Linked DNA regions of Streptantibioticus cattleyicolor NRRL 8057 = DSM 46488. The protein of the gene in region 1 binds, or shares a complex with, the protein of each later gene. Links are inferred from orthologs where the notes say so. Each region holds a gene or a part of one and is shown on either strand. Other genes may lie near its edges.

Evidence for each region. The genes of interacting proteins can lie anywhere in the genome.
Region 2: the proteins of uvrA (region 1) and mfd are in contact, whole or in part, in a crystal structure (PDB 4DFC), measured with the Escherichia coli proteins. The link is inferred for Streptantibioticus cattleyicolor NRRL 8057 = DSM 46488 from one-to-one orthologs.

Annotation. Positions count from the first base shown.
Region 1 is NC_017586.1:1,203,503-1,208,125, forward strand. What follows is about bases 466-4,031. They hold uvrA (excinuclease ABC subunit UvrA), read right to left. Parts: upstream 3,693-4,031; coding sequence 666-3,692; downstream 466-665. Other genes in these bases: SCATT_RS05105 (Rieske (2Fe-2S) protein), read right to left, coding at 466-553; SCATT_RS05115 (maleylpyruvate isomerase family mycothiol-dependent enzyme), read left to right, coding at 4,009-4,031. Also shown: excinuclease ABC subunit UvrC, read right to left, coding at 1-60; more of SCATT_RS05105, read right to left, coding at 143-465; more of SCATT_RS05115, read left to right, coding at 4,032-4,623. UniProt on the Escherichia coli protein: The UvrABC repair system catalyzes the recognition and processing of DNA lesions. UvrA is an ATPase and a DNA-binding protein. A damage recognition complex composed of 2 UvrA and 2 UvrB subunits scans DNA for abnormalities.
Region 2 is NC_017586.1:2,249,109-2,253,773, reverse strand. The notes cover bases 1-4,137. They hold mfd (transcription-repair coupling factor), read left to right. Parts: upstream 1-334; coding sequence 335-3,937; downstream 3,938-4,137. Other genes in these bases: SCATT_RS09890 (SurA N-terminal domain-containing protein), read left to right, coding at 4,103-4,137; SCATT_RS09900 (coiled-coil domain-containing protein), read left to right, coding at 1-64. Outside these bases: more of SCATT_RS09890, read left to right, coding at 4,138-4,665. UniProt on the Escherichia coli protein: Couples transcription and DNA repair by recognizing RNA polymerase (RNAP) stalled at DNA lesions. Mediates ATP-dependent release of RNAP and its truncated transcript from the DNA, and recruitment of nucleotide excision repair machinery to the damaged site.

The sequences.
Region 1 (4,623 bases):
GACCCCGGGCGAGTCGGGGATCTGCCCCGGTTTCGGGCGGTAGCTGGAGGGGTCGGCCATGGTTTCACCCTACTGGTGGGGACCGACGATCCGTGCGCGGGCGGGCACGGAGCCGGTCGCCCGGTGGCGCCGGTCCGCCGGGTCAGCCCTGGGCGCCGCCGGCGATCAGCTTGCCGCCGCGGACCCGTACCGGGACGGTGTCCAGCGGGGCGTCGGCGGGGCCCTGCACCACGGCGCCGGTGGCGGTGTTGAAACGGCTGCCGTGGCACGGGCAGGTGACCACGCCGTGGCTGTCGACGTTGCCGCCGACCACGCACCCCTGGTGGGTGCAGCGGGCGCTGAACGCCTTGAAGGAGCCCTTGGCCGGCTGGGCCACGATCACCCGCTGCTCGGGGAAGACCTTGGCGCCGCCGACCGGCACCTGCTCCGGGCTGCCGAGGTCGGTCTCGGGCATCGGCTTGGGGCCGCCGCAGGCGCTCAGCCCCAGGCAGGCCACCGAGGCGACGGCGGCCGACTGGAGCACGGTGCGGCGGGTTGCGGGGTGGTCGGACATGGTGGTCTCCGGGCTCGGTACGTGGTCCCTGTCGGGGCCGCGCCCCGCCGGGTGGCGGGGCGCGGCGCCTACGTACCCTACGTGGCCGGCGTGCCGGGCCCGGAGCCGCCGGTCACCCCTTGCCGCTGGTGCGCTTGCGGGTCGCGGCGGCCTTGCCCGCCGGGCCGCCGGAGGCCGTCTTGGCCGCCGTGGTGCGGCTGGTGGCCGTCTTGCGGGCGGTGCCGCGGGCGGCGGCGACCTGCTTGGCCGGGGCCTTGCGGGTGCCGCGCCTGGGGGCGGACGGGGTGGCGTCGCTGACCCGCTCGCCCAGGATGTCCCGCAGGAACTTGCCGGTGTGGCTGGCCGGGACCGCCGCGACCTGCTCGGGGGTGCCCTCGGCGACCACCAGGCCGCCGCCGTTGCCGCCCTCGGGGCCCATGTCGACGATCCAGTCGGCGGTCTTGATCACGTCGAGGTTGTGCTCGATCACGATCACCGTGTTGCCCTTGTCGACCAGGCCGGACAGAACGGTGATCAGCTTGCTGATGTCCTCGAAGTGCAGACCGGTGGTGGGCTCGTCCAGCACGTAGACGGTGCGTCCGGTGGAGCGCTTCTGCAGCTCGCTGGCGAGCTTGACCCGCTGGGCCTCGCCGCCGGAGAGGGTGGGCGCGCTCTGCCCGAGGCGTACGTAGCCCAGGCCGACGTCGTTGAGGGTGCGCAGGTGGCGGGCGATCGCGGGGACCGCCTCGAAGAACTCCAGCGCCTCCTCGATCGGCATGTCGAGCACCTCGGCGATGGACTTGCCCTTGTAGTGGACCTCCAGCGTCTCCCGGTTGTAGCGGGCGCCGTGGCAGACCTCGCAGGGGACGTAGACGTCCGGCAGGAAGTTCATCTCGATCTTGATGGTGCCGTCACCGGAGCAGTTCTCGCAGCGACCGCCCTTGACGTTGAAGGAGAACCGGCCCGGCAGGTAGCCGCGGACCTTGGCCTCCATCGTCTCGGCGAAGAGCTTGCGGATGTGGTCGAAGACACCGGTGTAGGTGGCCGGGTTGGACCGCGGGGTGCGGCCGATCGGCGACTGGTCGACGTGGACCACCTTGTCCACCAGGTCGTCGCCGTCCACCCGGGTGTGGCGTCCCGGCACCGCCCGGGCGCCGTTGAGCTCCCGCGCCAGGTGGGTGTAGAGGATGTCGTTGACCAGCGTGGACTTGCCGGATCCGGAGACCCCGGTGACCGCGGTGAAGACGCCGAGCGGGAAGGAGACGGAGATGTCCCGCAGGTTGTTCTCCCGGGCGCCGTGGACCGTCAGCTTCCGCTCGCCGTCCACCGGCCGGCGCTGCTCGGGCACCGGGATCGCGCGCTTGCCGGACAGATACTGACCGGTCAGCGACTCGTCGTTGGCCAGCAGCTCGGCGAGCGAGCCGGAGTGGACCACCTTGCCGCCGTGTTCCCCGGCGCCGGGGCCGATGTCGACCACCCAGTCGGAGGTGCGGATGGTGTCCTCGTCGTGCTCGACCACGATCAGGGTGTTGCCCAGGTCGCGCAGGCGGACCAGGGTCTCGATCAGCCGGTGGTTGTCGCGCTGGTGGAGGCCGATGGAGGGCTCGTCCAGCACGTACAACACGCCGACCAGGCCGGAGCCGATCTGGGTGGCGAGGCGGATGCGCTGGGCCTCGCCGCCGGACAGGGTGCCGGCCGCGCGGCTGAGCGAGAGGTAGTCCAGGCCGACGTCGACCAGGAACCGCAGCCGTTCGTTGACCTCCTTGAGCACCCGCTCGGCGATGGTCTTCTCACGCGGGGTGAGGGTGAGCGAGCGGAGGAACTCCGCGCAGTCGCTGATGGACATCGCCGAGACCTCGGCGATGGACTTCTCCGCGACGGTGACGGCGAGCACGATGGGCTTGAGCCGGGTGCCCTCGCAGGTGGGGCAGGGCACCTCGCGCATGTAGCCCTCGAAGCGCTCCCGGCTGGCGTCGGACTCGGCCTCGGAGTGGCGGCGGCGCACGAACGGGATGGCCCCCTCGAACGCCGTGGTGTACGAGCGCTCCCGCCCGTAGCGGTTGCGGTAGCTGACCTGGATCTGCGTCTTGTGGCCGCCCAGCAGTGCCTTCTTGGCCCGCTGCGGCAGCCCGTTCCAGGGGATGTCGGTGCGGAAGCCCAGCTCGCCGGCGAGGGCGCCGACCAGGCGGGCGAAGTAGTCGCGGGTGTGGCCGAGCGACCAGGGGGCGATGGCCCCCTCGTCCAGCGACTTCTCCTCGTCCGGGACGATCAGCTCGGGGTCGACCTCCATGCGGGTGCCGATGCCGGTGCAGTCGGGGCAGGCGCCGAACGGCGAGTTGAAGGAGAAGGAACGGGGCTCCAGCTCCTCGAAGGAGAGGTCGTCGTAGGGGCAGTAGAGGTGCTCGGAGAACATCCGCTCGCGCTGCGGATCGTCCTCGGGCAGGTCGACGAAGTCCAGCACGACCATGCCGCCGGAGAGGCCCAGGGCCGTCTCCACCGAGTCGGTCAGCCGCCGCTTGGCGCTGCCCTTGACGGTGAGGCGGTCGACGACCACCTCGATGGTGTGCTTCTCCTGCTTCTTCAGCTTGGGCGGCTCGGTGAGGTGGACGATGACGCCGTCCACCCGGGCCCGGCTGTAGCCCTTGGTCTGCAGGTCGGCGAAGAGGTCGACGTACTCGCCCTTGCGCTCGCGCACCAGCGGGGCGAGCACCTGGAAGCGGCTGCCCTCCTCCAGCTCCAGCACCCGGTCGACGATGGCCTGCGGCGACTGCCGGGAGATCGGCCGACGGCACTCGGGGCAGTGCGGCTTGCCGATGCGGGCGAAGAGCAGCCGCAGGTAGTCGTAGACCTCGGTGATGGTGCCGACGGTGGAGCGCGGGTTGCGCGAGGTGGACTTCTGGTCGATGGAGACCGCGGGCGAGAGCCCCTCGATGAAGTCGACGTCCGGCTTGTCCATCTGGCCGAGGAACTGCCGGGCGTACGAGGAGAGCGACTCGACGTAGCGACGCTGCCCCTCGGCGAAGATCGTGTCGAACGCCAGGGACGACTTGCCGGATCCGGACAGACCCGTGAAGACGATGAGGGAGTCCCGGGGCAGGTCCAGCGAGACGTTCTTGAGGTTGTGTTCGCGAGCGCCGCGGACGGTGAGTCGATCGGCCACGCCGGTCCGTACCTTTCGTAGAAAACGGAGGGCAACGCCCTGGTGGAGACGGGCAGGCCCCCTGCGATCGGAGGGTGGCGCCCCCTGGAGTCCCCCAGCCAGCGTAACCGGGGTGCCTGCCGCTCTCGTGGTCGTTGCGGGGAATCCAGCCGTTGCCGGAGGGCGGACGGGGGCCGCCCGGCGGTGACGTGCTGCTGCCGTGCCCTCCCGAGCCTATAGCACGCGTATTCGATTTTCGGCCGACAGTCGCCAGGTTCACCCGGTCGAGTGAGGAGCGCTAGCGTCGGAGACGGAACATCGATCAAGGAGGCTGCACGTGTCCGTCCAACGCCCCGATCCCGCCGCCGACGCGGACGCCGTCCGGCGTGCCACGCAAGAGCTGATCGACGCGGTCTCCGCGCTGCCCGCCGAGTCCGTCGGCGAGCCCTCGCTGCTCCCGGGCTGGACCCGCGGCCACGTCCTGACCCACCTGGCGCGCAACGCCGACGCCATGGTGAACCTCCTCACCTGGGCCCGCACCGGCGTGGAGACGCCGATGTACGCCGACGAGGAGACCCGGAACAAGGACATCGAGGAGGGCGCCGGCCGGCCGCTCACCGAGCACCTGGACGACCTGCGCACCTCCGCGCGGCGCCTGGCCGACGCCATCGGGGCGATGTCCGCCACCGACTGGGCCGCCCAGGTGCGCACCCGGCAGAACGTGGTCAAGCCCGCCGCCGAGCTGCCCGACCGGCGGGTGGCCGAACTGCGGCTGCACCTCGTCGACCTCGGCATCGGCTACACCTGCCGCGACCTGCCCGCCGACTTCGCCGCCCGGGAACTGGCGACACGGGTGGACAACCTCGTCGGCCGCGAGGGTATTCCCGCCATCGAGGTGCACGACGCCGAGAGCGGTGAGCGGTGGGAGATCGGCGCCGCCGAGGAGCCCGAG
Region 2 (4,665 bases), 1.0 Mb from region 1 along the record:
CCTCGCCCACGTCCGCACCAGCCTCGCCGCCCTCACCGGCCGCACCGTCGACCCCGACGAGTAGCCCCCGCCGCCCACCCCGGCCCCCGTCGCACGGCCCCCGCGCGGGGAGCGAGGACGCGGCGGGTGTCCGTTGCCGGCTTCCGTCCGCCCCGCCGGGTGGGGGTGATCCGCGAGCCGTGGGCGGGTACCCGCGGGGGCGGGGCGGACCCGGGGGCCGTTGTCGGTACGGGGCCGTAGGCTGGAATCCACACCCGGCCCGTGCGTTCGTGCCGGGCGATTCGCGTTGTCCGCCTTCGGGACACCTTGGACATCTTCGGGACGGAATGCATCCATGAGCCTGTCCGGTCTGCTTGACGTCGTCATCGAGGATCCGGCGCTGGCCGAGGCGGCCGAGGCCGCGCGCGGCGGCAACCGGAGCCGTCTGGACCTGGTGGGGCCGCCGGGCGCGCAGCCCTTCGCGCTGGCCGCGCTCGCCGCGAGCAGTGGCCGGCCGCTGCTCGCGGTGACCGCCACCGGCCGCGAGGCCGAGGATCTGACGGCCGCGCTGCGCTCGTTGCTGCCGCCCGACTCGGTGGTGGAGTTCCCGGCCTGGGAGACGCTGCCGCACGAACGCCTCTCACCACGTTCCGACACCGTCGGGCGCCGCCTCGCGGTGCTGCGCAGGCTCGCCCACCCCAGCGCGGACGACCCGGCGGCCGGCCCGGTCAAGGTGGTCGTCGCCCCGGTCCGCTCGGTGCTCCAGCCGCAGGTCAAGGGGCTCGGCGACCTGGTCCCGGTGAGCCTGCGCAGCGGGCAGCGGGCCGACCTGGGGCAGGTGGTGGACGCGCTGGCCGCCGCCGCGTACGCCCGCGTGGAGCTGGTGGAGAAGCGCGGCGAGTTCGCGGTGCGCGGCGGCATCCTGGACGTCTTCCCGCCCACCGAGGAACATCCGCTGCGGGTGGAGTTCTGGGGCGACGACGTCGAGGAGATCCGCTACTTCAAGGTCGCCGACCAGCGCAGCCTGGAGGTGGCCGAACACGGCCTGTGGGCGCCGCCCTGCCGTGAGCTGCTGCTCACCGACGAGGTGCGCCGCCGCGCCGCCGCGCTCGCCGAGGACCACCCCGAACTCGGCGAACTCCTCGGCAAGATCGCCGAGGGCATCGCCGTCGAGGGCATGGAGTCCCTCGCCCCGGTCCTGGTGGACGACATGGAGCTGCTGCTGGACGTGATGCCGGCCGGCAGCGTGGTCGTCGCCTGCGACCCGGAACGGGTCCGTACCCGCGCCGCCGACCTGGTGGCCACCAGCCGCGAGTTCCTGGAGGCGTCCTGGGCGGCCACCGCGATGTCATCCAGCACGGGCGAAGCCCGTTCCGGCAAGGGTGGTGGTGGGCGACGGGCGGGCGGGGAGGCTCCGATCGACCTGGGCGCCGCCTCCCTGTGGTCGCTGGCCGACGTACGCGACCACGCCCGCGGGACCGGCACCCCGTGGTGGTCGGTGAGCCAGTTCTCCGCCGACGCCGAGGCCGACGAGGACGACGGCGACACCCTGCGGCTGGGCCTGCACGCCCCCGAGACCTACCGGGGCGACAGCGCCCGCGCCCTCGCCGACACCAAGGGCTGGCTCGCCGACGGCTGGCGCACGGTCTACGTCACCGAGGGCCACGGCCCGGCCTCCCGCACCGTCGAGGTGCTCGGCGGCGAGGGCATCGCCGCCCGCCTCGACGTCGAGCTGACCGCCGCCCCCGAGCCCTCCGTGGTCCACGTGGCCTGCGGCTCGGTGGAACACGGCTTCGTCGCCCCCGCCCTGAAGCTGGCCGTCCTCACCGAGACCGACCTGTCCGGCCAGAAGTCGGCCAGCAAGGACATGGGCCGGATGCCGTCCCGGCGCCGCAAGACCATCGACCCGCTCACCCTCCAGCCCGGCGACTACATCGTGCACGAGCAGCACGGCGTGGGCCGGTACGTGGAGATGGTCCAGCGCACCGTGCAGGGCGCCACCCGCGAATACCTGCTGGTGGAGTACGCCCCCGCCAAGCGCGGCCAGCCCGGCGACCGGCTCTTCGTCCCCACCGACCAGCTGGAGCAGATCACCAAGTACGTGGGCGGCGAGGCCCCCACCCTGCACCGGCTCGGCGGCGCCGACTGGACGAAGACCAAGGCCCGCGCCAAGAAGGCGGTCAAGGAGATCGCCGCCGACCTGATCAAGCTGTACTCGGCGCGGATGGCCGCCCCCGGCCACGCCTTCGGCCCGGACACCCCCTGGCAGCGTGAGCTGGAGGACGCCTTCCCGTACGCCGAGACCCCCGACCAGCTCACCACCATCGCCGAGGTCAAGGAGGACATGGAGAAGTCGGTCCCGATGGACCGGCTGATCTGCGGCGACGTCGGCTACGGCAAGACCGAGATCGCGGTGCGGGCGGCGTTCAAGGCGGTGCAGGACGGCAAGCAGGCCGCCGTGCTGGTGCCCACCACGCTGCTGGTGCAGCAGCACTACTCCACCTTCACCGAGCGGTACGCGCAGTTCCCGGTGGTGGTCAAGGCGCTCTCCCGGTTCCAGACCGACACCGAGGCCAAGGCCGTGCTGGAAGGGCTGCGGGATGGCTCGGTCGACCTGGTGATCGGCACCCACCGGCTGTTCTCCTCCGAGACCCGGTTCAAGGACCTCGGGCTGGTCATCGTCGACGAGGAGCAGCGCTTCGGCGTCGAGCACAAGGAGCAGCTGAAGAAGCTGCGGGCCAACGTGGACGTGCTCACCATGTCGGCCACCCCGATCCCGCGCACCCTGGAGATGGCGGTCACCGGGATCCGCGAGATGTCCACCATCACCACCCCGCCGGAGGAGCGCCACCCGGTGCTCACCTTCGTCGGCCCCTACGAGGAGAAGCAGATCGGCGCCGCCATCCGGCGTGAACTGCTCCGCGAGGGCCAGGTCTTCTACATCCACAACCGGGTGGAGTCCATCGACCGGGCCGCCGCCCGGCTGCGGGAGATCGTCCCCGAGGCGCGGATCGCCACCGCGCACGGCCAGATGTCCGAAACGGCGCTGGAACAGGTCGTGGTGGACTTCTGGGAGAAGAAGTTCGACGTGCTGGTCTCCACCACGATCGTGGAGTCCGGCATCGACATCTCCAACGCCAACACGCTCATCGTCGAACGCGGCGACAACTTCGGCCTCAGCCAGCTCCACCAGCTGCGCGGCCGGGTCGGCCGGGGCCGGGAACGCGGCTACGCCTACTTCCTGTACCCGCCGGAGAAGCCGCTCACCGAGACCGCCCACGAGCGGCTGGCCACCATCGCCCAGCACACCGAGATGGGCGCGGGCATGTACGTGGCCATGAAGGACCTGGAGATCCGCGGCGCCGGAAACCTGCTCGGCGGTGAGCAGTCCGGCCACATCGCCGGGGTCGGCTTCGACCTGTACGTGCGCATGGTCGGCGAGGCGGTCGCCGACTACCGGGCGGCGCTGGAGTCCGGGGCGGGCGCCGAGGAGGAGGCGCCGCTGGAGGTCAAGATCGAGCTGCCGGTCGACGCCCACGTCCCGCACGACTACGCCCCCGGCGAGCAGCTGCGCCTCCAGGCCTACCGCGCCATCGCGGCCGTCAACTCCGAGGAGGACATCGCCTCGGTACGGGAGGAACTCGCCGACCGGTACGGCAAGTTGCCCGAGCCGGTGGAGAACCTGCTGCTCGTGGCCGGCCTGCGGCTGCTGGCCCGCCGGGTCGGGGTCACCGACATCACCCTGCAGGGCTCCAACATCCGCTTCGGGCCGGTGGAGTTGCGCGAGTCGCAGGAGCTGCGCCTCAAGCGGCTCCACCCGCGCAGCGTCCTCAAGCCCGCCGCCAAGCAGGTGCTGGTGCCGCGTCCGTCCACCGGCACGATCGGCGGCAAGCCGGTGGTCGGCCGGGAACTGCTCCAGTGGACGGCGGAGTTCCTGACCTCGGTGATCGGCACCTGACGCGGCCGCCCGCCCGGTACGCCCACGGAGCCGGGCGACACCGGGCGGGCGGGACGTCGTTGTGCGGAGTGTCGCGGAGTTGTGGATATCACAGGCCGCGAGTCCTTATTCTCGATCAGCGCCAGGTCGATGCACGTACCGCTCGATCAACCGCCGGGAGGCTCCATGGTCCGCCGCCGTACCGCCACGCTCTCCGTGACCGCCGCAGCGCTGCTGGCCGCCACACCGCTGCTCACCTCCTGCGGCACCGCGCACCCGGGTGCGGCTGCGGTGGTCGGCGGCGAGAAGATCCCGGTCTCCGCCCTCCAGGCCCGGGTCGAGGCGGTACGCGACGCCGAGGGCGGCGCCGGCCGGACCGCCCAGCTCGGGCAGGCCACCGGTGACCTGAGCCGGGCCACCCTCGGCTCCATGCTCTTCGACCGGGTGCTCGACCGGGCCGCCCGCGACGCCGGGATCACCGTCACCCGGCGCCAGGTCCAGGAACTGCGGGCCACCGCGGAACAGCAGGCGGGCGGCCCGACCGCGCTGCGCGAACAACTCCTCCAGCAGTACGCCGTCGCCCCCGGCCAGATCGACGACTTCTACCGGGTCCAGGCCGAGGCGCAGGCCCTCGCCCACCGGCAGGGCGTCGACCTCAACTCCCCGGACGGCCAGGCCGCGCTCACCAAGTCGCTGGCCAAGACCTCCGCGCGGCTCGGCATCGACGTCAACCCGCGCTACGGGACGTG